DNA from 2 places in the Burkholderia sp. BCC0397 genome. Region 2 is predicted to be linked to the other one. Evidence: predicted binding sites of a transcription regulator. Region 2 holds the regulator's gene; the other holds the start of a gene.

Region 1 (15,011 bases), on a different contig from region 2:
CTGGCGTACACTCGGGCACATCCTGTCATCCGGCTTGCGCCGCCTTTCCATGAAGCGTCCTGCGACCAAGATCGTGTCATCCGAACACCTCGTTTCCGATTCGAGCGCGGAGCTGTCGGAGCTCGAATACGGGCTCATCATGGCCGGCAACGCGTTCAACCGCTGGATGGTGCGCTGCATGTCGGCGGCGGGCGCGAAGGACATGACGGCGGTCGAGGTCTCGCTGCTGCATCACGTCAGCCATCGCGAACGCAAGAAGAAGCTCGCCGACATCTGCTTCGTGCTCAATATCGAGGATACGCACGTCGCGACCTATGCGCTGAAAAAACTGATCGCCCGCGGCTATGTGAAGAGCGAGAAAAACGGCAAGGAAGTGTTCTTCTTCGCGACCGACGCGGGTCGCGACCTGTGCCTGAAGTATCGCGAGGTGCGCGAGCACTGCCTGATCGAGACGCTGAAGGACAGCGGCCTCACCAACGCGCAGATCGGCGACGCGGCGCAGTTGCTGCGCCACGCATCGGGCCTCTACGACACGGCCGCGCGCGCGGCGGCGTCGCTGTAAACGATTGCGGAAACGGTCGGGCGCGGCGACGCGCTCACGGGCAGGCGGCGACGATCGCGGCGCCGCGCGCGGCATTATCCGGCGGCCGGGTAGAGCGCGCCGTCGGTGACGATCCAGCGCAGCGCGAGATCGTGCGCTTCGGCCGGCAGCGCATCGACGCGGCACGCTTCGTACGCGATGCCGACCGTCACGGGCAGCGCGTCGCCCGGCCAGGCGGCGAGCGTGCGGTCGTAGTAGCCGCCGCCGTAGCCGAGCCGGTAGCGCTGCGGATCGAATCCCAGACAGGGAATCAGCAAGAGATCGGGCACGACGACGATTCCCGACGCCGGTTCGGGAATCCGGTGATGACCTTCGCGCATCGGCGTGTGCGCGTCCCACGCGTGGAACGCGAGCGGCGTGTGTCGCTCGCCGATCACCGGCAACGCGGCGCACCGGCCGGCGCCCGCCGCGCACCATGCGAGCACCGCGTCGCGCGCATCGAATTCGCCCGGCAGCGGCCAGTAGAACCCGACCGTGCGCGGCGCCAGGCGGTCGAGCAGCGTGCGCAGCCGCGCATCGAGCGCGGCGTTCGCGGCGGGCTGCGACGCGGCGTCGCGACGGGCGCCGGACAGCGTTTTGCGCAGCGCAACCTTCGGGTTCGGCACAGGGTTGCGTGCTATGCTTTCGCTCAATTCGTGCTCCATTCAAAACGATGTCGAACAGCCTTTTCCGAGTATATCGCGCGGTCGCGCTGGCGCTTTCTGCCGTCGCGCTCGTCGCGGGCACGGCCGCATGCGCCGCGCCGAACGACGACACGCTCCCCGGGGATGACCAGATCTTCGTGCAGCTTCGCGAAGCCGCACGCCGCAACGACGCCGCGAAGGCCGCGCAGCTCGCGTCGATGATCCCGAACTATCCGGTTCCGTCCTACGTCGAGTATTTCCAGATCAAGCCGCAGTTGTTCGATTCGACGGGCCGCGCGCGCGTCGATGCGCCGGACGCGCCCGTGCAGTCGTTCCTGCAGCGCTACGATGGCCAGGCGATCGCCGATCGCCTGCGCAACGACTACCTGCTCGTGCTCGGCGCGCGCCACGACTGGCGCAATTTCGACGACCAGTACAAGCGCTTCGTGCTCGACGACGACACGCAGGTCAAGTGCTACGCGCTCGAATCGCGCGCGGCGCGCAACGAGAACGTCGCCGAGGCGGCGCGCGCGCTGCTCGTCGAACCGAAGAACTACGGCGACGCATGTGTCGACCTGATCACCGCGCTCGCCGTCAACCAGCAGTTCACGAGCGACGACGTGTGGCAGCAGGCGCGCCTCGCGTACGAGCAGAACTACACGACGCTCGGCGGCAAGATCGTCGACGCGCTCGGCCCGCGCCCGGTTGGCTTCGACCAGGCGACGAGCGCGCCGCCGCTGTATCTCGCGCGCGGCGTCGGCCCCGATGCCGCGTCGCATCAGATCGCGCTGATCGCACTGAGCCGCATGGCGCGCAACGACCCGGACGCGGCCGCCGGGATGCTGACGACGGTCGCGCCTTCGCTGACCAAGCAGGAACAGGCGATCGCGTGGGGCGCGATCGGCTACCAGGGCGCGATCAAGCGCTCGCCGATGGCGTCGGTCTGGTACGCGAAATCGGCGAATGCGCAGTTGTCGAACCCGGGCTACGAATGGCGCACGCGCGCCGCGCTGCTCGCCGGCAACTGGCCGATGGTGCGCTGGTCGATCGAGCAGATGCCGCCGTCGCTGCGCAACGATCCGGCGTGGATCTACTGGCATGCGCGCGCGCTCAAGCAGAGCGGCGACACGCTGCAGGCGAACCAGGAATTTGAGCAGGTCGCCGGCCAGTTCAACTTCTACGGGCAGTTGGCCGGCGAAGAGCTCGGCCAGCGCACGATGATCCCGCCGCGCACGAAGGTGAGCGACGCCGAGATCGACGCGATGGGCAAGATTCCGGGCTTCGCGCTCGCGCAACGCTTCTACGCGCTGAACCTGCGCCTCGAGGGCAATCGCGAATGGAACTGGCCGTTGCGCGGGATGACCGATCGCCAGCTGCTCGCGGCCGCCGAATACGGCAAGCGCGTCGAGCTGCTCGATCGCACGGTCAACACGGCCGACCGCACGAAGGCCGAGCACGACTTCACGCTGCGCTATCCGTCGCCGTACCGCACGACCGTCGAGCGCTATGCGCAGTCGACGGGCCTCGACGTCGAATGGGCGTACGGGCTGATCCGTCAGGAATCGCGCTTCATCATCAGCGCGCGTTCGTCGGTGGGCGCGGGCGGCCTGATGCAGCTGATGCCGGCGACGGCCCAGATGGTCGCGAAGAAGCTCGGCATGGGCTCGATCTCGCGTGCGCAGATGCACGACATCGACACCAACATCCAGCTCGGCACCTGGTATCTGGCTGACATCTACAACAACTTCGACAGCTCGCCGGTGCTCGCCACCGCCGGCTACAACGCGGGCCCGGGCCGGCCGCGCCAGTGGCGCCAGGTGTTGACGCAGCCGGTCGAAGGCGCGATCTTCGCGGAGACGATTCCGTTCAACGAGACGCGCGACTACGTGAAGAACGTGCTGTCGAACACCGTCTATTACGCGGCGCTCTTCGAGGGCAAACCGCAGTCGTTGAAGAAACGTCTAGGCATGATCTCGCCCTGATAAGCAATCTTCACACTGCCGCGCGAGACGCGGCAGTGTTCTTTTGAGGCTCACATCATGGATCGCCAGACCGTCGCGCTGCTGGGCGGCACCGGCTTCATCGGCAGCCGGCTCGTCAATGCGCTGATCGACGCCGGCAAGCAGGTACGGATCGGCACGCGCCGGCGCGACCACGCGCGCCACCTGCAGATGCTGCCGGTCGAGATCGTCGAACTCGACGCGCTCGATACGCGCACGCTCGCGCGCTTCGTCGCCGGCGCGCAGGCGGCGATCAACCTGATCGGCGTGCTGCACGGCGGCCGCGGCACGCCGTACGGGCCCGGCTTCGCGCGCGCGCACGTCGCGCTGCCGGCCGCGCTGGCAGCCGCGTGCGTGGAGGTCGGCGTGCAGCGCGTGCTGCACATGAGCGCGCTCGGCGCCGATTCGCACGGCGCGAGCATGTACCAGCGCTCGAAGGGCGACGGCGAGGCCGCGCTGCATGCGGTCGCGGCCACCGATTCGCTCGCGCTGACGATCTTCCGTCCGTCGGTCGTGTTCGGCCCCGGCGACGCATTCCTTAACACTTTCGCGAACCTGCAGCGCACGGTGCCCGTGCTGCCGCTCGCGATGCCCGACGCGCGCTTCCAGCCGGTATTCGTCGGCGACGTCGTGCGCGCGTTCGTCAACACGCTCGATCTCGCGGGCGCGCACGGCAAGACCTACGAGCTCGGCGGCCCGACCGTCTACACGCTCGAGCAACTGGTACGCTATTGCGGCACGCTGGTCGGCCGGCAGGCACGCATCGTGCGGCTGCCCGACGCGCTTGCGCGGCTGCAGGCGAGCGTGTTCGAATGTCTGCCCGGCGAGCCGGTGCTCACGCGCGACAATCTCGCGACGATGTCGGTGCCGAACGTGCTGTCGGGGCCGCTCGCGCCGGAACTCGGGATCTCGCCCGCGAGTCTCGAAAGCATTGCGCCCGCGTATCTCGGCGAAGCGACCAAGCGCTCGCGGTTCGACTGGTTCCGCTCGCGTCGCTGATATCCGCGGGGCGCCGTGGGCCGGCGCCTTTCTTTTCCTTTTTCGCGTTTTTTCCGGAACCCCGTCATGAAGCTCGTCATTGGAGACAAGAACTACTCGTCGTGGTCGATGCGCCCGTGGGTGCTGCTCGCGCATTTCGGCATCCCGTTCGACGAGATCGTGGTCGAGCTGCGCCGCGACGACACGGCCGCGCGCATCCGCGAATACTCGCCGACCGGCAAGGTGCCGTGCCTGGTCGACGATCACGGCTTTGCGATCTGGGATTCGCTCGCGATCGCCGAGACGCTCGCCGAGCGCTATCCGCAATTCCCGATGTGGCCGGCCGACCCGCTCGCGCGTGCGCATGCGCGCTGCGTATCCGCCGAGATGCATTCGGGCTTCGCCGCGCTGCGCACGCAGATGGGCATGAGCATCCGCGCGTCGATGCCGGGGCGCGGCGCGACGCCCGATGCGCTCGCCGACGTCGCGCGCATCGACGGGCTGTGGAGCGAATGCATCGAGGCATCGGGCGGGCCGTTCCTGTTCGGCGAATTCGGGATTGCCGATGCGATGTATGCGCCCGTCGTGATGCGCTTCAACACGTATGCGCCGGCGCTGTCGCCGGAGGCGGCCGGCTATTCGGCGCGCGTGACGGCGCTGCCGGCGGTGCAGCGGTGGATCGATGCCGCGCGCCGCGAAACCAACGTGATCGCCGACTACGAACCGCAGCCATGAACATCTACGCAGTAGGCGGAGCGATCCGCGACGAATTGCTCGGCGTGCCGGTGCAGGACCGCGACTACGTGGTGGTGGGCGCGACGCCCGAGCAGATGACCGCGCAGGGCTTCCGGCCGGTCGGCAAGGATTTTCCGGTGTTCCTGCATCCGCAGACGCAGGAGGAATACGCGCTGGCGCGTACCGAGCGCAAGACGGCGGCCGGCTATCACGGCTTCCAGTTCCATTACGCGCCGGATGTAACGCTCGACGAGGATCTCGCGCGGCGCGACCTGACGATCAACGCGATGGCGCGCGAGGTGAGCCCGGAAGGCACGCTGGTCGGCCCGGTGATCGATCCGTTCGACGGGCAGGCCGACCTGCGCGCGCGCGTGTTCCGGCACGTGAGCGACGCGTTCGTCGAGGATCCGGTGCGGATCCTGCGCATCGCGCGCTTCGCCGCGCGGTTCGCGGATTTCACGGTCGCGGACGAAACGCTCGCGCTGATGCGGCGGATGGTCGACGCGGGCGAGGTCGACGCGCTCGTGCCCGAACGCGTGTGGCAGGAAATCGCGCGCGGGCTGATGGAGGCGACGCCGTCGCGGATGTTCGCGGTGCTGCGCGAATGCGGCGCGCTCGCGCGCATCCTGCCCGAGGTCGACGCGCTGTGGGGCGTGCCGCAGCGCGCCGATTACCACCCGGAAGTCGATACCGGCGTGCACGTGATGATGGTCGTCGACTACGCGGCGAAGCAGGGCTATTCGCTGGCGGTGCGCTTCGCGGCGCTGACGCACGACCTCGGCAAGGGGACGACGCCCGCGGACGTGCTGCCGCGCCACGTCGGCCACGAAAGCCGCAGCGTCGAGCTGCTCAAGCCGTTGTGCGAGCGGCTGCGCGTGCCGAACGAATGCCGCGATCTCGCGCTGGTGGTCGCGCGCGAGCACGGCAACCTGCATCGCGTGATGGAGATGGGCGCGGCCGCGCTGGTGCGGCTGTTCGAGCGCAGCGACGCGCTGCGCAAGCCGGCTCGCTTCGCCGAGCTGCTGCAGGCCTGCGAATCGGATGCGCGCGGGCGGCTCGGGCTCGATGCGCAGCCGTATCCACAGGCCGAGCGGCTACGCGTCGCGCTCGCGGCGGCGCGCAGCGTCGATGCCGGCGCGATCGCGCGCGGCATCGGCAACGACACGGAGAAGATCAAGGAAGCCGTGCACCGCGCGCGGATCCAGGCCGTCGCGCAGGCGCTCGCGATCGGCGAGTAGGCGGCGCGGAACCGGGCGCGCGGCATGTGCGCCCGCCAGCCGTTACGGTTTCTTCTTGCGTGCCGGGGGCGCGGCCGCCGGGCGCTTGCCGGCAGCGGCGCGCGGCTTCGCCGACACCTTCTTGTCGGCTGCGCCGGCCCTGGACGGTCGTGCCGCGGCGTCGTCGCGATCATCCCGTTTGGGCGCCGGCGCGCGGCGGCTCACGCGCGGCTCGCCAGCGGCGGGCCGACCGATATCCATCGTCTCGGACACGAATTCCGCAGAACTGTCATCGAACAGCGGCAGCGTGCTGACGGTGATCAGCTCGACCGGCCCCGCGCCGACATTGGCCACGCGATGCCGCTTGCGCGCGTCGAAGTGCAGCGAGTCGCCGGACGTCAGCGGGTAATCCTTCCTGCCGACCGTGTAGCAGACGCGGCCAGCCAGCACGTACACGAATTCGTCGCCGCCGTGCGCGACCCATTCCGACCGGTAGCCAGCCATCATCTGCACCTTCAGCGCATTGATCTGGCTGCCGTCGAACGTGGTGGACAGCCGCTCGTACCATTGCGACGCGGCGTCGAGCGCGTACGGCTTGCGGCTGCCCTCGTGCGAATCGGGCTGCGCCTGGCGCGGCTGCTCGATCAGCGTGCCGAGCGGCACACCCAGCGCCTTCGCGACGTTGACGAGCGACGACAGCGAGATGCCCGTCAGATGGCGCTCGACCTGCGACAGGAAGCCGACCGACAGTTTCGCTTCGGTCGCGACTTCCAGCAGCGTCTTCTTCGCTTCCCGGCGCAGGCGGCGAATGCGCTGGCCGATACGCATGAGGTCTGAATCCATGAATCTCTTTCGTGGCAACGAGTCGGTGCGCGGGCGCAGCGGCGGGCGGTCGCCGGGGCGGCGAGGCCGGCGCATTGTACCGCGCAGCGTCGCCGGGCGAAGTGACGACGCTGTGCCGAGATCCGCAGGCCGCGCGCCGATTTTAGTCCTACGAAAATTTTGGCTTGACCGCGATTTCGGCCTGCTCTAGATTCTGTCGCGCATCAAACAAAGTTAAGTGAGACAAAAATTTGCCGAGGGCGGCCGCTGGAACCGCGGCGCGGCCCGGCCGCGCGTCGCGCCATGCGCGACCTGCGCCGCGGCGACGTGTCGTGTCAGGCAGGCGCGACGCCGCGACACGCCGCCGGCCGCCGACAACGATGAATAACGGGCATCCGATGATCGATCGACTGAAATACAGCTTCTCCGGCCTTCCCCCGTACGACGCGTCCGTCGCCGATACGCAGGCCGGCCTGTCGCGCCTGCTCGATGCCGCGCGACTTGATGCGGTGCTGATCACGTCGCAGGACGAATACGTGACCGAGTACCTGCCGCGCAGCAACAACCCGCGCTACGCGGTGTCCGGCTTCGACGGCTCGGCCGGCTGCGGGATATTCCTGAGCGCGGCGACCGCGCAGGCGCTCGGTGTGCCGCCGTTCGTGCTGTTCGTCGACGGCCGCTATCACTTCCAGGCCGACGAGCAGTGCGATCCGGCGCGCGTGCGCGTCGAGAAGCTCGGCATCAACGTGACGATCTGGCAGGCGATGGCCGACTGGCTGGTCGCGCACGCGAGCCGGCTCGCGCGGGTCGGCTACGACGCGCGGCGGATCAGCGTCGCGCAGCGCAACCGGCTGTTCGAGCAGACGCAGGCCGCGTCGCTCGACTGGGCGAGCCTCGCCGATCGCGAGATCGACCGCGCGATCGCGCTGCCGGGCTGGAACGTCGAGCGGCCGATCTTCGAGATCCCGGCCGCGATGACCGGCCTGAGCGTCGCGCAAAACCTCGACGCGCTGAACCGGCAGCTCGCCGCGCATACCGGCGCGGCCGACGGCAAGACGGCGTTCTTCACCTGCGCGTCGGACGATCTCGCGTATCTGCTGAACAGCCGCGGCTATCACATCCCGAATGCGTCGTCGCACCTCGGCTTCCTGTTCGCGATCGGCGGGCAGGTGGCGTTGTTCTTGCCGGAAGGCTGCGACCGTTGCGAGGTCGCGCTCGATTCGTATCCGGCGCTGCACGTGATCCGGCGCGACGTCGCGGCGCTCGAGCGCTTCCTCGCGCAGTTCGCGGTCGAGCACGTGTGCTACGGCTTCGAATCGGTGAACTGCGCGCTCGTCGACGCGGTGAACCGGGTGTGGCCGCACGCGCGGCACGCCGATTTCAACCCGGTCGAGGCGCTGCGGGCGAGCAAGACGCCGGCCGTGCTCGAGCACTTTCGCGACGCGTTCGCGCGCAGCTCCGCGGCGATCGCCGAGACGATGCGCTGGGCGAAGACCGGCGAGCCGGGCGTGCGCCACACCGAGTACGACCTCGCGCGCACGATCAACGACGCGTACGGCGCCCGTTCGGCGGTCGCGCTGTCGTTTCCGTCGATCGCGGCGAACGGCGCGAACAGCGCCTTCGCGCATTACACGGCGGCGAGCGCCGACGTCGAGCTGACCGAAGGCGAACTCGTGCTGCTCGACAGCGGCGCGTACTACGAAGCCGGCTTCGCGACGGACTGCACGCGCGTCGTGCTGCGCCGCACGCAGCCGGACACGGTCGCGCAGCCGTGGCAGCGCGAGATCTACACGGTCGCGCTGAAGGCCTGCATCAAGGGGCTCGCCGCGCGCTTTCCGGCCACCGCGAAGGGCGGCGACGTCGATGCGCTGGTGCGGCAGGTGTGCCGCGATCATGGCCACGATTTCGGCCACGGCACCGGGCACGGCGTCGGGATTCACGTCCACGAGGGCGGCGTGCGGTTCGCGCCGGGCGCGCAGTACGGGCTGGTGCCGAATGCGGTGATTTCGGTCGAACCGGGCATCTACCTGCCGGGCAAGGGCGGCGTGCGGATCGAGAACATCGTGATCGTGCGGCCGGACGACGCGCAGCCCGACACCGTGACGTTCGAGAACATCGTGACGGTCGGCTACGACTGGGACCTGATCGATCTGGATCTGCTGGACGACGCCGAGCGCGCGTACCTGCGCGACTACGAGCGGCTGTGCGTGGAGCGCGGCACGCAGGTCACCGCGTGTCCGCTGTTGTAACGAAGGGGAAGGCAGGGGCGCGGCCGCCGGGCGGCCGCGCGGCGCGACGTCAGCGCGTCAGCGCCGAGACGCGTCCGTCCGGGCCGTAGACGCCGGCCGGCGCGGGTGCCGAGCGCAGCACCGCGAGCGCGCGTTCGTTGTAGTCCATCCGGATCCGGATCAGCATTCCGTTGTTCGCGTTGGCCTGACGCGCGCGTTCGGCGGCCTGCTGCAGCAATTGCCAGCGGCCCGCGAGGCGCGCATCGTGCTCGGCCGCCTGGTCCATGCCTTTCTTGCCGGCCGGAAAGCCGAGCGCGGAAAGCTGCGTGTCGCGCGTGCGTTCGAGCTGCGCGAGCCGGTCGATCAGTTCGCTTTTCTTCTCGACGATCCCGGGCAGCATCTCGAGCGGCTCGGCCGTCGTCAGCGCCTTTTCCTCGTAGACGAGCAGGGACGCGAACGCTTCGACCGTCGCGTGTTCGTCGTTGACCGTGGCCAGCAGCTCTTCTCTCATCGCGTCATGCTCGTCACGCCGGTGCGTACAAGTGCTGCGCGCGCCGGCAAACCGGGTGAACCGGCCACGAGGCCGGGATTAGCTGCCCTGCGGGCGCTGCTGCTGCAGCAGTTCGCGGGCGGTGTTCAATACGCCGTCGGCAATCTTGTTCGCGTCGATCGTCAGCGTGCCGTTGTTCAGCGCGTCCTTGATCGACTGGACCAGGCCCGCGTCGATATCGGCGTCGCCCGACGCGGATACCGAACGCAGCTGGCCGGACAGACCCGACAGGTTCACGGTCGTGTCGCTGCCGGTCGATCCTGCGTCGGCTGCCTGCCCGGATGACTGGGCCGTGCCGGACGGCGCACGGGCCGCGCCGTTGCCGGTCGGCGCGAGGGGGCTCGGTTTCGGAGTGGAATCGATCTTCACGATGGGTTTCCTGTACGGTTTGACCCAGATAACGGCCGGGTCGGCCCGAACTTTAGCATCGCGAGCCCGAAATGCTCCGAATAAACAATTCTTTACATTCTTGCGGCAGAACCGTCCCTACAGCGGAATTTCGACGGTGCCGGCGTCCTTGACGATCGCCGTGACGATCTGCCCGGCCGCCATCCGCACCCGTACCGACTGGCCGGGCGCCGCATTCGCGAGCGCGCTGCCCTCCGCCGAAATCGTGAAGCCGGGGCCGGCCGCGACGACCCGCACCGTCTGGCCGGCCGACACCGACGCCGCGCTCTTCAGCATGTCCTGCCGCAGCGGCAGCCCGGCCGAGATGCGCGCGAGCGCGGTCGCGCCGACGGCCTGCGCCGGATCGGTGATCACCGCGAGCGGCAGCACCGTCAGGTCGCCGTCGCGCGCGACCAGGTCGGCCGCGGAGAGCGGCTCGCCGGGCGCGATCTGGCGCGCGGCGACGTAATAGGTGGCCTGCACGGCGACCTTCGCCTGCAGGTAGACGGTCCACGGCCGCTCGCCCGCGCAGCGCACGCCGACCGTCGTGCGGCCCCACAGGCGCGCGCCGGTCGGCAAGAACGGTTCGAGCGTCGTGCACGCGGCGAGCCCGCGCGGAAAGGCGGTCGTGACCGTCGCGGTGGTCTTGCCGGGCAGGCCGGCGATCTGCTGCTGCAGGAACGCGAGCGCCGCGCGCCGGATCGTTTCGGGGTCTTGCTGGCCGAGCGGCGTCGCGGGCTGGGCCGCGGCGGCAGCCGGGGCCGGGTTCGCGGAAGCCGCCGCCGTGCGCGGCGCCGCTGTGACCGACGCGGCGCGAGCCGCCGCCAGGCGGGCTGAGGCTGCCGGTTGCGGCGCCGGCCGCGCGGGCGTTGATGCCGGCTCGGCCGTGCCGGCGACGACCGTCGCGATGGCGGCAGGGTCCGCCGCGCGCGGCGACGCGCCGTACCCGGCGTGCGCGCGGGCGGCTGCGTAGACGGGAGCCGGCGCGTGGGCCGGCGCAGCGGCCGGCGGCGGGACGCTCGTCACGACCATCGGGCCGGGCGGTTGCGCCGCGTAGCCGCCGCCGGCCGCGGCGCTCGCCCCGCCGGCCACGCGCTGCGCGCCCGAAGCCGCAGCGCCTCCCGCATTCCCGCCAAACTGCCCGCCGCTCGCCGCGTTGGCGTGCGCGAGCGCGGTTTCGGCCGTCTCGCCGCGCCCGGGAATCACGATCATCCCGTCGTCGGCGTGCACGGCGGGCGCGGCGATCCACAGCGCCGCGGCGAGCGCGAACGCACGCCGGACGTGCGTGAGCCGCCCGTTCCTGTCGCGAAGTGCGCCGCCTGTCATCGCCGTGTCCTCGATCCGTTGATCCGCTTCGCATTCTAGGGAGCGGGGGCGTCGCGCAAACGATGAATAGAGGGGGCCTTTGCCGCGTTATTCGTCCGATTGCCAGTTGCGTCCCGCGCCTACCATCGCTGTCATGGAAAAAAGCCTCTCGGGTCGCCATCCGGTGCGAGGGGCGTGCAGCGCTTCATACGGAGAGACGCACACATGCTGGACAAACTCGATGCGGAATTCGCGTTCGGCCGACAGGCGCTCGACGTGCGCGCCTACCGGCAGGAACTGCTGTCGTCGAACATCGCGAACGCCGACACGCCCGGCTACCAGGCCCGCGACGTCGATTTCGCGTCGACGCTCGCGCGCTCGCTGAAGCAGACGAGCGGCGGCGTGGCGCCGAGCAACGCCGCGCAACTGCCGATGGCGCCGCCGGCCGGCGTGACGAGCGGCATGTCGATGGTGTCGACGGCGCCGGGCCACATGTCCGGCACCGCGAAGCTGATCCCGACCGGCGGCCCGTCGGACGACTACGGCCGCGCGCAATACCGGATGCCGCTGCAGCCTTCGCTCGACGGCAACACGGTCGATCTCGACGTCGAGCGCGTGCAGTTCGCGAACAACGCGCTGCACTACGAAACCGGAATGACCGTGATGACCCAGCAGATCAAGGCGATGATCGCCGCGATCACGACGAACTCGTAAGCGCCGCTTTCGAATCCGGACCCCAGCACAAGGAGCCTCCATGCCTTCGTTGATGAACATCTTCGGCGTCGCCGGTTCGGCGCTGTCCGCGCAATCGCAGCGCCTGAACGTCACCGCGTCGAACCTCGCGAACGCCGACAGCGCGACCGGCCCCGACGGCAAGCCGTACAAGGCCAAGCAGGTCGTGTTCGCGACCGACCCGGTGGGCGGTGCACGCACCGCGTCCGGCCAGGGCGTGGGCGGCGTGCGCGTGACCAAGGTGATGGACGACCCGTCGCCGATGAAGTCGACCTACGACCCGGCGAACCCGGCCGCCGACGCGAACGGCTACGTGCAGATGCCGAACGTCGATCCGGTGCAGGAGATGGTGAACATGATCTCGGCGTCGCGCTCGTACCAGGCCAACGTCGAGACGCTGAACACCGCGAAGACGCTGATGCTCAAGACGCTGACGATCGGCTCGTAAGCCGCGCGTCCACCGACCTCACAGACCCGACAGTTTCGACAGAAGGCCACCCAGGATGACTTCCTCCAGCACGACGATCGGCAGCAACGGCACGAACGTGTCGACCCTGCCGACCGACACGATGAATACCAACAACGTGTCGTCGACCAAAGGCACGTCGGCGAGCGACCTCCAGGCGACGTTCCTGAAGCTGCTCGTCACGCAGCTGCAGAACCAGGATCCGACGAGCCCGGTCGACAGCTCGCAGATGACGTCGCAGCTCGCGCAGATCAACACGGTGAGCGGCATCGCGCAGCTGAACACGTCGCTGACGTCGCTGTCGACGCAGCTCACGGCCGGCCAGCAGACGCAGGCGGCGCTGCTGATCGGCACGAATGTGCTCGCGCCGGGCAACGCGGTCGCGGTGAAGAGCGGCGCGGCGTCGCCGTTCGGCGTGTCGCTCGCGAGCGACGTGTCGAACCTGACGATCACCGTGAAGAACAGCTCGGGCGTCGTCGTCAACACGATCAACGCGGGCAAGCAGTCGGCCGGCACGGTGCCGTTCAACTGGACGCCGACCGACGCGGCCGGCAACGCGTTGCCGGACGGCGCGTACACGGTCAGCGCGCAGTACGCCGGCACCGACGGCAAGGCCTACGCGCCGACCGTGCTGGCAGCCGCCACGGTGCAGAGCGTGGTCAAGCAGGCGGACGGCACCGCGGGGCTCGTGCTGTCGAACGGCACGACGGTGGGGCTCACCCAGGTTGCGTCGATCTTCCCGAACACCAAGTCGTCCACGTCCGGCGACACCACCACCAACTGATCGAGTTTTCTCGTAACGGAGACCGAAATGGGTTATCAACAGGGTCTGAGCGGCCTCGCCGGCGCATCGAACGCGCTCGACGTGATCGGCAACAACATCGCGAACGCGAACACGGTCGGCTTCAAGTCGAGCACCGCGCAGTTCGCCGACATGTACGCGAACTCGGTCGCGACGTCGGTCAACACGCAGATCGGCATCGGCACGTCGCTGAACTCGGTGCAGCAGCAGTTCGGCCAGGGCACGATCAATACGACGAACTCGTCGCTCGACGTCGCGATCAACGGCAACGGCTTCTTCCAGATGTCGAACAACGGCGTGACGACGTACTCGCGCGACGGCACGTTCCAGCGCGACAAGAACGGCTTCATCGTCGACTCGCAGGGCCGTAACCTGATGGGCTACGCGGCCAACGCGGGCGGCGTGATCAACACCGCGCAGACCGTGCCGCTGCAGGCGCCGACCAACAACATCGCGCCGACCGCGACGACCAAGATCACCGGCCAGTTCAACCTGAACTCGCAGGACACGGTGCCCGCCAAGACGCCGTTCAGCGCGACCGACAACACGACCTACAACTACTCGACGGCGATCCAGGTGTACGACTCGCTCGGCGGTTCGCAGCCGGTCAACATGTACTTCGTGAAGTCGGCGGCCGGCACGTGGGAAGCGTACGCGGGCGTCCAGGGCGGCGCGACGACCGATCTCGGCACGATCACGTTCGATACGTCGGGCGCGATCAAGAGCACGACGACGGGCACGCCGGCCGCGCCGACCGCGTCGCTCGGCCAGTTTCAGTTCACGGTGCCGAACACCGACGGCTCGGCGACGCCGCAATCGCTCACGCTCGACCTGACCGGCACGACGCAGTACGGCGGCAAGGACGGCGTGAACAACCTCGCGCAGAACGGCTACGCGAGCGGCACGCTCACCACCTATTCGATCGGCGCCGACGGCAAGCTGACCGGCAACTACTCGAACGGCCAGACCGCCGTGCTCGGCCTGATCGCGCTCGCGAACTTCAACAACCCGAACGGGCTGGTGAACCTCGGCGGCAACCAGTACGCGGAATCCTCCGCGTCGGGCGTGCCGCAGGTGTCGGCGCCGGGCAGCACGAATCACGGCACGCTGCAGGGCAGCGCGCTCGAGAACTCGAACGTCGACCTCACGTCGCAGCTCGTCAACCTGATCACCGCGCAGCGCAACTACCAGGCGAACGCGCAGACGATCAAGACGCAGCAGACCGTCGATCAGACGCTCATCAACCTGTAAGCGCGGATAACCGGCAGCCATGGACCGACTGATCTATACGGCGATGACGGGCGCGTCGCAGTCGCTCGACCAGCAGGCGGTGGTCGCGAACAACCTCGCGAACGCGTCGACGACGGGCTTTCGCGCGCAGCTCGCGACGTATCGCGCGGTGCCGATGAATTTCGGCGACGGCAGCAACATCGACCCGACGACGACGCGCACCTACGTGCTCGCGTCCACGCCCGGCGCCGATTACGCGCCGGGTCCGATCACGCGCACCGGCAATCCGCTCGACGTCGCCGTGCAGGGCGCGGGCTGGCTGTCGGTGCAGACGG
Region 2 (15,011 bases):
TGCCCGCGTGAACGCGGACATGGCGCGACGGCCGGCGATCCGGCACCGTGCCGCCGTGCCGCGCGCGCCCGCAGCGGGGCGCGGCGGCACGGCGGCGGCGACGCATCAGTAGCGGTAGTGGTTCGGCTTGAACGGGCCGTCCTTCTGCACGCCGATGTACGAAGCCTGCTCGTCCGACAGCACCGACAGGTTCGCGCCGATGCGTGCGAGGTGCAGGCGCGCGACCTTTTCGTCGAGATGCTTCGGCAGCACGTACACCTTGTTCTCGTACTCGCCACCGCGCACGAACAACTCGATCTGCGCGAGCGTCTGGTTCGCGAACGAGTTCGACATCACGAACGACGGGTGGCCGGTCGCGCAGCCGAGGTTCACGAGGCGGCCTTCGGCCAGCAGGATCACGCGCTTGCCGTCCGGGAAGATGATGTGGTCGACCTGCGGCTTGATGTTTTCCCACTGGTACTGGCGGGTCGACGCGACGTCGATTTCCGAGTCGAAGTGACCGATGTTGCAGACGATCGCGTTGTGGCGCATCGCCTTCATGTGATCGTGGTTGATCACGTGGTAGTTGCCGGTCGCCGTCACGAAGATGTCGGCCTTGTCGGCCGCGTATTCCATCGTCACGACGCGGTAGCCTTCCATCGCCGCCTGCAGCGCGCAGATCGGATCGATTTCGGTGATCCACACGGTCGCGCCCAGGCCGCGCAGCGACTGCGCGCAACCCTTGCCCACGTCGCCGTAGCCCGCGACGACCGCGACCTTGCCCGCGATCATCACGTCGGTCGCGCGCTTGATGCCGTCGACGAGCGACTCGCGGCAGCCGTACAGGTTGTCGAACTTCGACTTCGTGACCGAATCGTTCACGTTGAACGCCGGGAACGGCAGGCGGCCGTCCTTTTCCATCTGGTACAGGCGGTGCACGCCGGTCGTCGTCTCTTCGGTGACGCCCTTGATGTGCGCGAGGCGCTTCGAGTACCAGTTCGCGTCGACGTCGAGGTGCGCCGCGATCGACTTGTACAGCGCGACTTCTTCCTCGTTGGTCGGCTTCGCGATCACCGAACGGTCCTTCTCGGCCTTCGAGCCGAGGATCAGCAGCAGCGTTGCGTCGCCGCCGTCGTCCAGGATCATGTTCGCGAATTCGCCGTTCGGCCATTCGAAGATGCGGTGCGAGAACTCCCAGTATTCGTCGAGCGACTCGCCCTTGAACGCGAACACCGGCGTGCCGGCTTCGACGATCGCGGCAGCGGCGTGGTCCTGGGTCGAGAAGATGTTGCACGATGCCCAGCGGACGTCCGCGCCGAGCGCCTTCAGCGTCTCGATCAGCACGCCCGTCTGGATCGTCATGTGCAAGGAACCGGCAATGCGCGCACCCTTCAGCGGCTGCTGCGCCTTGTATTCGTCGCGGATCTGCACGAGGCCCGGCATTTCGGTCTCGGCGATGTTCAGTTCCTTGCGGCCCCAGCCGGCCAGCGCCATGTCGGCGACGACGTAATCGTGGGAAGCCTTGGAATCGATAATGGCGTTCATCACGCCCTCCTTTCTAAAAAGTTTCTAGATTGGTGACGTGAGCGCCGTTCAGGAAGCGGGGCCGGCGCGAAAAAATCGCCGCACGGCTGCTTGGTGAAGCTTTCCGAGCCTGGCGGACGCAGATGGTCCGTCGCAACGCTCCTCGGAAAACGGAGGGGATTGTAGCAAATCGGCGCGCGAAATGCGCAAGCACCGAACAACCGCGGCACGGGCGCGCGGCCGTCGGCAAAGGGTCAGGACTCGGCGCCCACCCACGCCTGTTCGCGCAGCCGCGCGCGCAGGCGCGCGACGGCCTGGCTGTGCAGCTGGCACACGCGCGATTCGCTCACCTCGAGCACCGCGCCGATCTCGCGCAGATTCAGACCCCGTTCGTAGTACAGCGACATCAGCAGCTTCTCGCGCTCCGGGAGCCGCTCGATCGCCTCGACGAGCGCCTCGCGCAGATGGTCGTCGAGCAGCGCCGACAACGGATCGGCGTGATCGACGCGATAGCGGTCGAGGAACGGCTCGTCGTCGGCGGCGCGGTCGAAATCCTCGTAGTAGATGAGCTGGCTGCCGTGCAGGTCCTGCAGCATCCCCTGGTATTCGTCGAGCGGCATCTTCAGGTGCTCGGCGATCTCGGTCTCGCTCGCCGAGCGGCCGAGATGCTGCTCGACCTGGTGCACCGCGTGCTCGACCTCGCGCGACGTCTTGCGCAGGCTGCGCGGCAGCCAGTCGTTGCTGCGCAGCTCGTCGAGCATCGCGCCGCGGATGCGCTGCGTCGCGTAGGTCTCGAACTGCGCGCCCTGGTCTTCCTTGTAGCGGCCGGCGGCGTCCATCAGGCCGATCATGCCGGCCTGGATCAGGTCGTCGAGATCGACGCTCGCCGGCATCTTCGCGACGAGCTGCAGCCCGAGGCGGCGCACGAGCGGCGCGTATTGCGCGAGCACGTCGGCCTGGGACATCTTTCCTTGAGCGTTGTACATCATGGCTCCCTCCTTCGGGTGGCGCTCACGCGGCGTGTGCCGCGCCCGCCTCATACGACGGCTTGCCGCCGGCGTGGACCGCGCGGCCCGCACCCGGACGCGGGCGCATCGGCCAGTACAACAGGTCGGCGGCAATCTGCCGGTAGTCGCGCGCGGCGGCCGACGACGGGAACGCGTCGACCACCGCATGCATCAGTTCGCGGGCGTGCTCGACGAGCGGATCGGCGCTCACGCAGCCCGCGTCGGCGATCGACACGGTCAGGTAGCGGCTCGCGACGCCCGCGAGGTTGTCGAAGGCCGTCTTCGCATCCGCGTGGCTGCCGACCTGATTGGTCAGCACGCGGAACTGCGCGAACGCGTGCGCGAAATGCAGCCGCTTCATGCACGCATACGCCTCGGTGATCGCCTGCGCGGCGACCCGCGTGACGACCAGCACGTCGTGGGCTTCGCGCGCGAGCGCCGAGAACGACCCATCGGCGCCGAGCTGCGCGTCGACGAGCACGATATCGGCCGGGCCGTCGATGAAGTCGCTCAGTTGCGCGTCGCTGTAGCCGTCGCGCGCGAGCCGCGCGGCGCCGCACAGGCCGAAGCCGGCCGCCACCCGCGTGCGTTCGCCGTCGCGCAGCCACGCGCCGGCGAGCGTCGCGCTGGCCGAATGAACGTCGGCGCGTTCGTCGACGACGAGCACGTCCTTGCCGAGCGACGCGAGCGCCGCCGCGAGGTTCACCACGGTCGCCGTGCAGCCGACGCCCGCCGGCCCGCCCGTCACCGCGACGATGCGCGACGCGCGCCCGGCCAGCAGGCGCCGCAGCCCTTCGGCCTGATCGATGATCCGTTTATCCAAATCGCACCTCGTGCAGCTCGGCGGTGGAACGTGCGGTCAGTGCGGAAAGCAGCGTCGGCATGTCCTCGTCTTGCGGCACGAAGGGCGAGCCGTCGCGCGGCACACAGAACGCGCTCTTCAGCAGGAATTTGGTCGACGCGACGTACAGGTTCTCCGGCACCTTCTGGCCGGTCGACACGTAATGGACCGGCAGCTTGTAGCGGATCACCGTGTCGAGCACGCCGCCGAGGTGGGTCGCCTCGTCGAGCTTCGTGAGGATGCAGCCGGCCAGGTCAGGCCCGGCCAGGTCAGGATGTTCGCCCGCGCTGCGGTACGCCTGTACGACTTCGTTCAGCGTGTCGCCGTGGCTCGTCGCGTTGAGCAGCAGCAGGCGCTGCACCGGCGCGTTCGCGCCGTGCAGCATCGCGATCTGGTCGGACACCGCGCGGTCGCGCTGGCTCATGCCGATCGTGTCAATCAGCACGATGTGCTTGTTGCGCAGCTCGGACAGCGCGAGCGCGAGGTCGCCCGCATCCTTCACCGCGTGAACCGGCACGCCGAGGATCTTGCCGAAGATGCGCAGTTGCTCGTGGCCGCCGATCCGGTAGCTGTCGGTGGTCAGCAGCGCGACCTTGCTCGCACCGAAGCGCATCACGCAGCGCGCGGCCAGCTTCGCGGTGGTGGTCGTCTTGCCGACGCCCGTCGGCCCCATCAGCGCGAACACGCCGCCGCGCTCCATCAGCGCGTCCTCGCTGTCGAGCACCGGCAGGTTCGACGCGAGCACCGACTGCGCCCATTCGGCGGCCTGCTCGAAGGTCTGCGCGCCGTCGCCGGACGGCAGGTTGTCGACCAGCATCCGCACGAGCTGCGCGGAGAAGCCGGCTGCGAACAGGTGCTTCGTCAGCGCGCCGTGGACGGCGCTGCGACGCTGGCGGTCGTGCCACATCAGGCTGTCGAACTGCTCTTCCATCCTCCCGCGCAGCTCGCCGAGCTCCTGCATCACGGTGTCGTTGACGATCCGCTCGAGGCGCGACTTCACCGCATCGGCCACCGCGGCGGCCGCGTCGGCGGACAGGCGCGTGCGCTCCGTCGCCTTGGCGGCGTACGCGGCGCCCATGTCGGGGGCGCGCTTCGCGGCGGCCGGCGATCCGGCGGCCGGCGACCCGGTGGCCGGCAATCCGGCGGCCGGCATCCGGCGTTCGGCGTCGCGCACGATGTCGCGCGCCCAGTCGGGCGACGTCGCGCTGGCCGCGGCTTGCGGCGCGCTCGCCTGCGGCTCGGCAGGCGCCTGCGCACGGGCCATCAGCGCGTCGCGCTGCTGCGTCAGGCGTTTCGCGTGCTCGACCAGCCACGGCGCGGGTTCGGAAGTGGCGGCCGGCGATCCGGGGGCAGGCCATCCTGAGGCCGGCGTACCGGCGGCCGGCGCGGCGATCGACGGCGCTGCCGGTGCGGGCTCGTCTGCATCGATCGACGAAGCATGCACGTCGGCCTCTTGCGCGTCGGCGCTCGCGCCGAACACGGACGAGAACACGTCCGGCAGCCCACCCGCACCCGCCGCATACGGATTGACGGCCGGGCGCGGCGCAATGCCCGGGCGCGACACGATGCCCGGCATGGCGGCGGCCGGCACGGATTCCGGCAGGCGCGACGTCGCGAGGCGCGGACGCGCGGCCGGCGGCGCCACCGCGGCGAGATCCGAATCGGCGAGTGCAACGATTTCGACACTGCCGTCATCGAGCGTACGGTTCGACAGCACGACCGCGTCGGCGCCGAGCGCCTCGCGCACGAGACGAAGTGCGTCGCGGCTCGTTGCGCCGGTGAATTTGCGAATGTTCAAGCGGAACCCCCGATGACGTTAACGACTTTGATCGTGCGTGTGTCCGGCACTTCGGCATACGACAGCACTTTCAATTGCGGCAGGCTGCGGCGCAGGAAACGCGCGAGCATCGCGCGCAGCGCGTGCTGCACGAGCAGCACGGGCGGCAGCCCGAGATTCTGTTGACGCAGCATCGCTTGCTGCGTACCGGTCAGAAGGTTGTGCGCGAGGCCGGGTTCGAGGCCCGGGTTCGCGCCGGTGGCGAGCGCCTGCGACAGCACGCGCTCCAGATTCGCGTCGAGGCCCATCACCTGCATCTCGCCGGCGCCCGGATACCACTGCTGCGTGATCGCGCGGCCGAGCGAGAGCCGCACCGCGGCCGTGATCTCGAACGCGTCGCCGCGGCCTGCATGCTCGGACACGGCCTCGAGGATCGTGCGCATGTCGCGGATCGGCACGCCTTCCTCGAGCAGGTTCTGCAGCACCTTCTGCAGCGTGGTGAGCGAGATCGTCTTCGGCACGAGGTCCTCGACGAGCGACGGCGCGTCCTTGCCGGTGCGCTCGACGAGCGCCTGCACTTCCTGGCGGCCGAGCAGCTCGGCCGCGTGCTGGACGACGAGATGGTTCAGGTGCGTCGCGACGACCGTGCTCGCGTCGACCACCGTGTAGCCGTACACCTGCGCCTGCTCGCGCAGCGCGACGTCGATCCACACAGCCGGCAGCCCGAACGCCGGATCCTGCGTGACGGCGCCCGGCAGCGCGGCCGTCACCTGGCCCGGGTTGATCGCGAGCCACTGGCCCGGGAACACTTCGCCGAAGCCGATCTCGACGCCCTTCAGCGCGATCCGGTACGCGTTCGGCCGCAGTTCGAGGTTGTCGCGGATATGGATCACCGGCGGCAGGAAGCCGATTTCCTGCGCGAATTTCTTGCGGATGCTCTTGATGCGCTTGAGCAGCTCGCCGTCGCTGTTCTTGTCGACGAGCGGGATCAGCCGGTAGCCGACCTCGAGGCCGAGCGGGTCGATCAGCTGCACGTCGTCCCAGGTCGCTTCGTGGCTGTCGGCCGGCAGCACCGCGGGCGGGGCGATGTCGGTCACGTCGCCGGCCGCCTTGCGGGCCGCCGCGCGCTTGGTCAGCGTGCGCGCCAGCCAGATCGCGCCGCCGCCGAGCGCGAGGAACGCGAAGTGCGGCATGCCCGGGATCAGCCCCATCAGCACGATGATCGCGCCGGTGATGTTCAGCACGCGCGGGTTCGTGAACAGCTGGCCGGTGATCTGCGTGCCGATGTCCTCGTCGGTCGCGACGCGCGACACGATCACGCCGGCCGCGGTCGAGATCACGAGCGACGGGATCTGCGCGACGAGGCCGTCGCCGATCGTCAGCAGCGTGTAGTTGGTGCCGGCCGCGGCGAACGACATGTCGTGCTGGACCATCCCGACGATCAGCCCGCCGATCACGTTGATCGCCATGATGATCAGGCCGGCGATCGCGTCGCCGCGCACGAACTTCGACGCGCCGTCCATCGACCCGTAGAACTCGGCTTCCTGCGAGACGGCCAGCCGGCGCTTTCTCGCCTGATCTTCGTTGATGAGGCCCGCGTTCAGATCGGCGTCGATCGCCATCTGCTTGCCGGGCATCGCGTCGAGCGTGAAGCGCGCGGACACTTCGGCGATCCGCCCCGCGCCCTTCGTGATCACCATGAAGTTGATGATCATCAGGATCACGAACACGACGATGCCGACCGCGAAGTTGCCGCCGACGAGGAAGTGGCCGAACGCCTCGATCACCTGGCCGGCCGCGTCCGGCCCGGTATGGCCTTCGAGCAGCACGACGCGGGTCGACGCGACGTTCAGCGACAGGCGCAACAGCGTCGAGAACAGCAGCACGCTCGGGAACGCCGCGAAGTCGAGCGGCTTCATCGTGTACATGCTGACGAGCAGCACCATCACGGACAGCGCGATGTTGAACGTGAACAGCAGATCCAGCAGCATCGGCGGCAGCGGCAGGATCATCATCCCCAGGATCATGCAGATGAGGATCGGGCCCGCGAGCGAGCGCAGGTTCGTGCCGGCGAACGGGTTCCCGCGCTTCGCGAACAGGCCGGTGGTCGGGGTGCTCATGCTGCGTTCCCTTGCTTGCCGAGGGTGTCTTCGGCTTCTTCACGTTCGTCGTCGGCGGACACCGACGCGCCCTTGTCGAGTTCGACCGGCACCTCGAGATCGACCGGCACCGCCGGGAACGCGCCGCCTTCCGAACGGAAGCGCTTGAGCTGATAGACCCACGCGAGCACTTCGGCGACCGCCGAGTACAGCGAACCGGGAATCTCGCGCTCGATTTCGACGTTGTGATACAGCGCCCGCGCGAGCGGCGGCGCTTCGAGCAGCGGCACGTTGTGTTCGGCCGCGAGATCGCGGATGCGCGCGGCGACGAGGTTCACGCCCTTCGCGACGACCTTCGGCGCGCGCATCTCGCCATCCGTGTATTGCAGCGCGACCGCGAAGTGCGTCGGGTTCGTGACGACCACGTCGGCCTTCGGCACGGCCGCCATCATCCGGCGGCGCGCGATCGCGCGCTGCTGCTGGCGGATCCGCCCCTTCACGTGCGGATCGCCTTCGTTCTCGCGATGCTCGCGCTTCACTTCTTCCTTCGTCATGCGCAACTTCTTGTTGTACTGCCAGATTTGGTAAGGCACATCGAGCCCGGCGACCACCAGCATCCCGGCGACCGTCGTACCGCAGCACACGGCGACCAGATGCAGCGCATCGGGCAGCGCGGCGCCGAGCGGCTGCGTCGCGAGGCCGAGCAGTTCGTCCTTGCTGCGCCAGATCGCGATGCCGCCGATCCCGCCGACGACCAGCGTCTTCGCGACCGACATCCCGAGCTGGATCGGCCCCTGGATCGAGAAGATCCGGCCGAGGCCCGAGATCGGGTTCAGGCGGTCGAACTTCAGCTCGAACGTCTTTTGCGAAATCAGCCAGCCGCCGAGCGCCATCGGCGCGAGCAGCGCGGCGACGCCGGTGAGCGCGAGAAGCGGCAGCAGCGCGGCGAAGCCTTCGAGGCTCGCGCTGCCGGCCGCCGACAGCATCCGGTTGGTGTCGAACGCGGTCGCGCGATCGAACGCGAACGCGCCGCGCAGCATCGCCTGCAGATGCGCGCCCGACGGGCCCGCGAGCAGCCATGCGCCGTAGAACCCCGCCGCGAGCAGTGCGAACGAAGCCAGTTCGCGCGAACGCGCGACCTGCCCCTCCTCGCGCGCCTTCTCGCGGCGCCTGGGAGTGGCGGCTTCGGTCTTGTCGAGATCGCTCTCGTCTGCCACGGGGCCTCCAGTCGGGTACGGCGGAATGCCGCTTTCCAGTGACACCGATTATTCATGGAGGCGTCAAACGCCGATCGGTCGAGCAAAGCCGGGAAAGGGGGGTATTTCGGGGAATCGGGCGAGCCGCCGCGAACACGGCTGGATCGGGGGCGGAACGACGCGCGGCGCGGCGGAAAAACGGGGCGGCAGGCGCATGGGGGAAGCGGCGGCTGCAAGCGGGACGGCAGCGGTGTAATGCGGGGGAACGGTGAAACGACGGGCGGGAAAGACGCGGGGGAAAGGCGGGGGAACGACGAAGCGACAGCGGGAAAGACGAGGGGGAAAGGCGGGGAAATCGGGCCCCGACGCCACGGCGTCGTGCGTCGGGGCAGGCGTCGGTCAGACCGCCGGGATCGGGTCCGCGCCGAAACGGTTCGGGCCTTCAGTGCCGCGCGAGCACATCCACACGAGCAGCAGGATGCTGCCGACGATCGGAATCAGCGCGAGCAGCAGGAACCAGCCCGAGCGGCCAGTATCGTGCAGGCGGCGCACGCTGACCGCGATGCCCGGAATGATCAGCGCGAGCGACACCAGGAAGATCACGCCGAGCAGCAGCAGCGTGATCAACCCCGCATCGCGGCCCGCCGCGCCGATGATCTGGCCGACGACCGACAGCACGCAGCTCAGCAGCGCGAAATACCAGTATTCGGCGCGACGCGCACGGCCTTCGAATGTCGCGTATTTATTCAGTGCGGTACGAACGGCTTCGGAAAAATTCATTTTATTACCCTCCTGTTTTATATTGGCACCCCGGAAACAACGCCGGCATTATAGGTTTGAATGTCGGCGGATTCCATCTCTTTTCGCAGGTCGGGCAATACATACCGCTGCATCGCATGCCCATCGGGCACGGGAATGGCTGCAATAGCGCGTTCCGGCCCGCCGGGCTTGCATGTCGCGTCATTTTAATAATCCTGAAGACCTGACAAAAATGACAGCCGCGGATAATCCAGTATTTTGATTACAGCTCAATGAAACCACACACGCCCGATAATCGATGCGAGTATCCGGCATTCGATTAACCGGCCGGCCGGCAATACTCAGGCGCGCCGGTCGCGGTACCCGTCGCGATTGCCCGTCCGGCCCGAATCGCCCCATACGACGGCGGTACGAGACAGCCGGCCCCGGCCTGAACGGCCGACCGAAGCGACCTAGCCGGCCGCCGCCCGCTGCAGCGCGTCGAGATCGAGCTTCTTCATCGTCATCACCTGCGCCATCACGCGCTCGGCGCGGGCCGGGTCGCCCGCCATCAGTTCGGCCATCTGCACGGGCACGACCTGCCACGACACGCCGAAGCGGTCGCGCAGCCAGCCGCATTGCTGCGCGCGCGCGTCGCCGCCTTCGGACAGGCGCGCCCAGTAATGGTCGATCTCGTCCTGGTCGCGGCAGTTGACGACGAACGACACGGCCGGCGTCATCTGGAACACCGGGCCGCCGTTCAGCGCGACGAACGCCTGCCCGTCGAGTTCGAACGCAACGGTCATCACCGCGCCCTCGGCGTTGCCGGACGCATGCGCGCCGGCCTTGCCGTAGCGCGCGACGTGCACGATGCGCGCGTTGTCGAACACCGATACGTAGAAACCGGCCGCCGCCTCGGCGTCGCGGTCGAACCACAGGAACGGCGTGATGCGCTGGATACGCGAATTCATGGCGCTGTCTCCTCGATGTCGTGCCGGCACCGGTGCCGGTCTTACATCGTAGGCGCTATGCCGGCGCCTGGCGGCGTGCCGGTCCGTAGCGCGCGCACGGCGCGCCGGATAAAAAAAGGGGGCGATCGCTCGCCCCCCTTCGCTCCTGCGTCCGCCGTGCCGCGTCAGAACGCGACGAACGGCTGCGCGCCGCCGCTCGCGGTCTTGTCCATCCCGAAGTAGATCGTCTTGCCGTAGAAGTGCGGCATGCCGATGTCGAGCCAGTTGGACGAGCCGAACGGGCCCCCGATGTCGTTGAACGCGAACGTGGACGGGTTCGCGAACAGCGAATCCGCGTTCGCGACCGGCATCGACACGGTGCCCGACGCGCCGTTCTGGCCGCTCAGCGTGGCCGAGTAGGTAGTCGTGGTCGCCGGGCAGTAGAACTCCGTATTCCGCGAGCACGGCGTCGAAGTCGACGTCGAATCGTTGAAGAAATACGCGTTCGAGCCCGTATCGAAGAACGCGGTCACGTTGCGCCCCTGGAACGTCGCGCTGACGTCGCCCGTCGTGGTCGATGTCATCACCGTCTTGCCGCTCAGGTTCGGCAGGCCGAACGTCAGCGTGCCGGTCGCACTCGCCTGCCCATTGGGCGAGATGTCAGGCATCTGCACGCTGACGCCGTCGTTGTTCGCGAACCGATGCACCGGGTTGGCCACCTGCTGCGCGAGCGGCACGAGCGCGACCGTGCAGCTCGCGTTGTCGCCGTTCGGGCACGCGTAGTAGTTGTTGTTCGTCGACGTCGACGTCGCGCAGGTCGTGCCGCAGTCGTACGGCGCCGGCCCGATGCCGAGGATCCCGTTCGCGCCGAGCGCGCCGGTCGAGTTGGCCGACGCGCCGCCGTTCGTGCACGAGCTCGGCACGTTCGTCGTGCCGAGGTCGCCGATGATCTGCACGGGCAGCGAGCTCGCCTGCTCGGTGCCGATCGACAGGTCGACGGTGCGCACCGATCCCCACGTGTAGCTCGACACGAACTTGCCGCATTCGGCGACCGGCGCGCCGCCGCTCGTCACCTGCGGCAGGCTGTCGCGCACGCCGGCCACCGCGCTGCCTACGAGCCGCAGCCCGTAGGACGCGGTATCGACGAGCACGTTGTTGACGATCTGACAGTTCGACGTGCCCGGCACGCAGACCTTCACGCTGATGGTCGGGATGTTGATCACGTTCGCGGCGCCCGCGCCGACCGTGATGACGGCCGTGTTGCCGCTGTTGCCGTCGGACCCGCCCGAGCCGTTGCCGCCCGTGTTGCCGTTGTTGCCCGAACTGCCGCCGCCATCGCCACCGCCGCATGCCGTCACGAGCACGGCCGTTGCGGCCAGGAGGCCCAGCACGCCGAGCCAGCGCTTGAATGTACGAGGAATGCTCAAGATCGCTCTCCCGCTGTCACTGGATATCGGTGCCGGCCACGCCGGCAGGCAGCGCCGACGGCAGCCATGCCTGGCCGGAGAAGGCGCCCATGTGGCCGCCCGTCCGGATCACGAGACCGCTCGTCTCGACGGCCACCGGCGCACGCCAGCCGCGCGCCTGGTGCGCCGCCTGGACGCCGGCGGTGTACTGCGGGAAATAGCTGCCGAGCAGCGACGCGAGATCCGGCATCGTCGGCCCGCGCCAGGCGAGGCCGAACACGCTGCCGGCGGCCGACGTGTATTCGTGGATGACGGTGCCCGATCCGAGCGTGATCTCGCGGACGGTATAGGCGGCCGTGCTCGTCTGCACGCCGTCCGCCGAGCGCATGGCGCGCTGCAGCGCGCGCACGGTGGCGGCCTGATCGTCCGCCGGCGGCGACATCGGCGCGCCGCCCAGTTCCGCGTGTGCGTGGACGGCCCACAGCACACCCATTGCAGCCGTCGCATGCGCGACGGTCCAGCCCAAGCGTTTCAGCTTCACGTTCCCCCCCACGGGACTGGCTTCGTTGTCGACGGCGCCGCCATCGGCCCGCGCCGCCTGCCCACTTATGAATCTTACGAATGACGCGACGTTGCCGCTGACGCGTAGTATGCCTGCGGAGTGTGGCCAAGTGTCAATTCGACGCAGGATCACGCCGCGCCGTAGAAGGGCGGCGCGCACGGGAAAACGGCGTGGGGCGGGGAATGCGCGCATCGGGCAGCCCCGCGGAACGGGGCGCACGGCAACGGGGCGCGCGGATGCGCCGCGACAGGATCAGAAGCCGAGGCTCGCGAGCAGGTCGTCGACCTGCCCCTGGTCCTGAACGACGTCGGATTTGCCTTCCGGCGCGATCTGCGGGCCGTTCAGCAGCGATTCGGGGCTGCCGGTCGCGCTCATCTGCTCGGCCGCGAGCGCGGCCGCGGTGGCCGCGAACTGCTCGCGCCGCTCCGGCGCGATGTTCTCCACGAGCACGGTGAGGAGCTGCTGCTCGATCAGGTAGACCATGTCCATGATCTTCTTGATCACCTGCCCGGTCAGATCCTGGAAATCCTGCGCGAGCATGATCTCGAGCAGTTGCGCGCGGGTCGCCGACGTCGACTCGGGCAGCGTGCGCAGGAACGCGCGCGTATCGTCCATCAGCTCGCGCACCTCCGCGTGCTCGATCGGCGCGGCATACCACTGCGCCCAGCGCGCGTCGAGCGCCTCGGCCTCGTTCTGGATGCGCTCCTGCATCGGCTTCGCGACCTCGATCGCATTCAGCACGCGCTCCGCGGCCTGCTCGGTCATCGTCGCGACGTAGCGCAGCCGGTCGCGCGCATCGGGCACGGCTTCCGCCGCGCGCTCGACATGCTTGTCGAGCCCGAGCTCGCGCATCGAATCGCGCAGCGCGCGCGTGACGTGGCCGATGCGCGCGAGGATCCGGTCACTCGCGAAATCGGCGCCTTCTGGGTGGCTGTCGGCGCTGAACCCCGCGCCGGCGAGCGCCGCATGGATCGGCTCGTTCACGTCAGCTCCCGGTCTTCGCCATCTTGTCGATGATCTTGTTCAGCTTCTCGTCGAGCGTCGCGGCCGTGAACGGTTTCACGACGTAGCCGCTCGCCCCGGCCTGCGCGGCCGCGATGATGTTCTCCTTCTTCGACTCGGCCGTGACCATCAGCACCGGCAGGTGCGTGAGCGTCGCGTCCGCGCGGATTTCCTTCAGCATCGCGAGGCCGTCGAGGTTCGGCATGTTCCAGTCCGAGATCACGAAGTCGAAGCCGCCGCCGCGCAGCCGCGCGAGGCCGGCCAGGCCGTCCTCGGCCTCGTCGACGTTCGAATAGCCCAGTTCCTTGAGCAGGTTGCGGACGATCCGGCGCATCGTCGGGAAATCGTCCACCACCAGGATTTTCATGCTCTTGTCCATCGTCGTTCCTTTCCAGATTCGTTTCCGTCGGGACGCATATCGTGGCACGCGCCCCGTGACATTCCATTCACACGCGCTGCACGCGGTCGCCCATCGTCGCCAGGCGCGCCATCACGCGGCGGCTCATCTCGGCGAGCGGCGCGATCTCGTCCGCGCCGCCGAGCGCGATCGCCTCGCGCGGCATCCCGAACACGATGCAGCTCGCTTCGTCCTGCGCGAACGTGTGGGCGCCCGCGCGTTTCATTTCCAGCAGGCCGGCCGCGCCGTCGCGACCCATCCCGGTGAGGATCACGCCGATCGCGTTCTTGCCCGCGTGCGTCGCCGCCGAGCGGAACAGCACGTCGACCGACGGGCGGTGCCGGTTCACCGGCGGCTCGTCCGACAGTTGCGCAATATAGTTCGCGCCGCTTCTCGCGAGCAACAGGTGCGCGTGGCCCGGCGCGATGTACGCATGGCCCGGCAGCACGCGTTCGCCGTGCTCGGCTTCCTTCACCGCGATCCGGCACAGGCCGTTCAGCCGCTGCGCGAACGACTTCGTGAAGCCGGGCGGCATGTGCTGCGCGATCAGCACGGCCGGCGCATCCGGCGGCAGCGGCGTCAGCACTTCGCGGATCGCCTCGGTGCCGCCCGTCGACGCGCCGATGATGATCAGCTTCTCGGTACTGACGAGCGGGTTGTTGATCATCGGCGCTGCCGCGACGCTGTCCGCCGTGCGGGCGGCGGCCTGCGGCTGCGGCGCCTGGCGCACGCGCGCGCGCGACGCCGCGCGGATCTTGTCGGCGAGCTTTTCCGCGTAGTCGAGCATCCCGTCGCGAATCCCGACGCGCGGCTTCGTGACGAAATCCACCGCGCCGAGTTCGAGCGCGCGCAGCGTGATTTCCGAGCCGCGCTCGGTCAGCGACGACACCATCACGACCGGCATCGGCCGCAGGCGCATCAGCTTCTCGAGGAAGTCGAGCCCGTCCATGCGCGGCATTTCGACGTCGAGCGTGAGCACGTCGGGGTTGTGCTGCTTGATGAGATCGCGCGCGACGAGCGGATCGGGCGCGGTCGCGCACACCGTCATGTCGGGCTGGCTGTTGATGATCTCGGTCATCAGGCTGCGGATCAGCGCCGAATCGTCGACGCACAACACTTTGATCTTCTGCACTGCGGTCATGCCTCCTGCTTTCTTGATAGGGTCGCCGTCCGCACGCCGCCGACGCCGGCCGCGCCGCCGCTGCCGGCCGGCGCGGCGCCGCGCGCGCCGAACAGCTCGATGCGCGGACGCGCCGATTGCGGCGCGGCAGGCCGCTTCGCGGCGAACAGCTCGACGTGCGCGCGCGTGCGCGCGGCGCGGGCGCGATCGGCCTCGCGCGCGAGCGCGGCTTCGCGCTCGGTCACGCCCGGCACCTGCAGCCGCAGCTTCTTCACCATCGCGCGCCCGCTGTGCGGCATGAACGCGACCTTGCGCGGATGCACGCCCTGCAGGTCTTCCGCGGTGATGCGGATGCGCTCGAGCGCGAGATAGCGGCGCACGAAATCCGCGTTGCGATCGCCGATGTTGATCGT

What was found. The regulator FliA, encoded in region 2, starts transcription of late flagellar genes. The targets are predictions, from matches to a motif close to CTAAAGTTTNNNNNNNNNNNGCCGNTA.
Region 1: flgM (flagellar biosynthesis anti-sigma factor FlgM) is a predicted target of FliA. The motif match lies at 10,153-10,179, and genes of this name have one in related genera.

Annotation. Positions count from the first base shown of each region.
Region 1 is NZ_CADFDL010000004.1:152,474-167,484, forward strand. It holds gene HWX03_RS14805 (winged helix DNA-binding protein) at 50-562, shown strand; gene HWX03_RS14810 (5-formyltetrahydrofolate cyclo-ligase) at 637-1,245, opposite strand; gene HWX03_RS14815 (lytic transglycosylase domain-containing protein) at 1,254-3,206, shown strand; gene HWX03_RS14820 (complex I NDUFA9 subunit family protein) at 3,264-4,223, shown strand; gene HWX03_RS14825 (glutathione S-transferase family protein) at 4,290-4,937, shown strand; gene HWX03_RS14830 (multifunctional CCA addition/repair protein) at 4,934-6,175, shown strand; gene HWX03_RS14835 (XRE family transcriptional regulator) at 6,218-6,997, opposite strand; gene HWX03_RS14840 (M24 family metallopeptidase) at 7,375-9,225, shown strand; gene HWX03_RS14845 (flagellar protein FlgN) at 9,275-9,715, opposite strand; gene flgM (flagellar biosynthesis anti-sigma factor FlgM) at 9,794-10,123, opposite strand; gene flgA (flagellar basal body P-ring formation chaperone FlgA) at 10,241-11,467, opposite strand; gene flgB (flagellar basal body rod protein FlgB) at 11,672-12,160, shown strand; gene flgC (flagellar basal body rod protein FlgC) at 12,201-12,626, shown strand; gene HWX03_RS14870 (flagellar hook assembly protein FlgD) at 12,682-13,428, shown strand; gene flgE (flagellar hook protein FlgE) at 13,456-14,697, shown strand; gene flgF (flagellar basal-body rod protein FlgF) at 14,717-15,011, shown strand, end outside.
Region 2 is NZ_CADFDL010000021.1:40,088-55,098, reverse strand. It holds gene ahcY (adenosylhomocysteinase) at 106-1,524, opposite strand; S-adenosyl-L-homocysteine riboswitch at 1,557-1,674, opposite strand; gene HWX03_RS35355 (RNA polymerase sigma factor FliA) at 1,758-2,492, opposite strand; gene HWX03_RS35350 (MinD/ParA family protein) at 2,515-3,333, opposite strand; gene flhF (flagellar biosynthesis protein FlhF) at 3,326-5,149, opposite strand; gene flhA (flagellar biosynthesis protein FlhA) at 5,146-7,248, opposite strand; gene flhB (flagellar biosynthesis protein FlhB) at 7,245-8,444, opposite strand; gene HWX03_RS35330 (DUF805 domain-containing protein) at 8,823-9,203, opposite strand; gene HWX03_RS35325 (VOC family protein) at 9,635-10,132, opposite strand; gene HWX03_RS35320 (DUF3443 family protein) at 10,297-11,538, opposite strand; gene HWX03_RS35315 (DUF2844 domain-containing protein) at 11,555-12,058, opposite strand; gene cheZ (protein phosphatase CheZ) at 12,332-13,063, opposite strand; gene cheY (chemotaxis response regulator CheY) at 13,065-13,460, opposite strand; gene HWX03_RS35300 (chemotaxis response regulator protein-glutamate methylesterase) at 13,528-14,619, opposite strand; gene cheD (chemoreceptor glutamine deamidase CheD) at 14,616-15,011, opposite strand, start outside.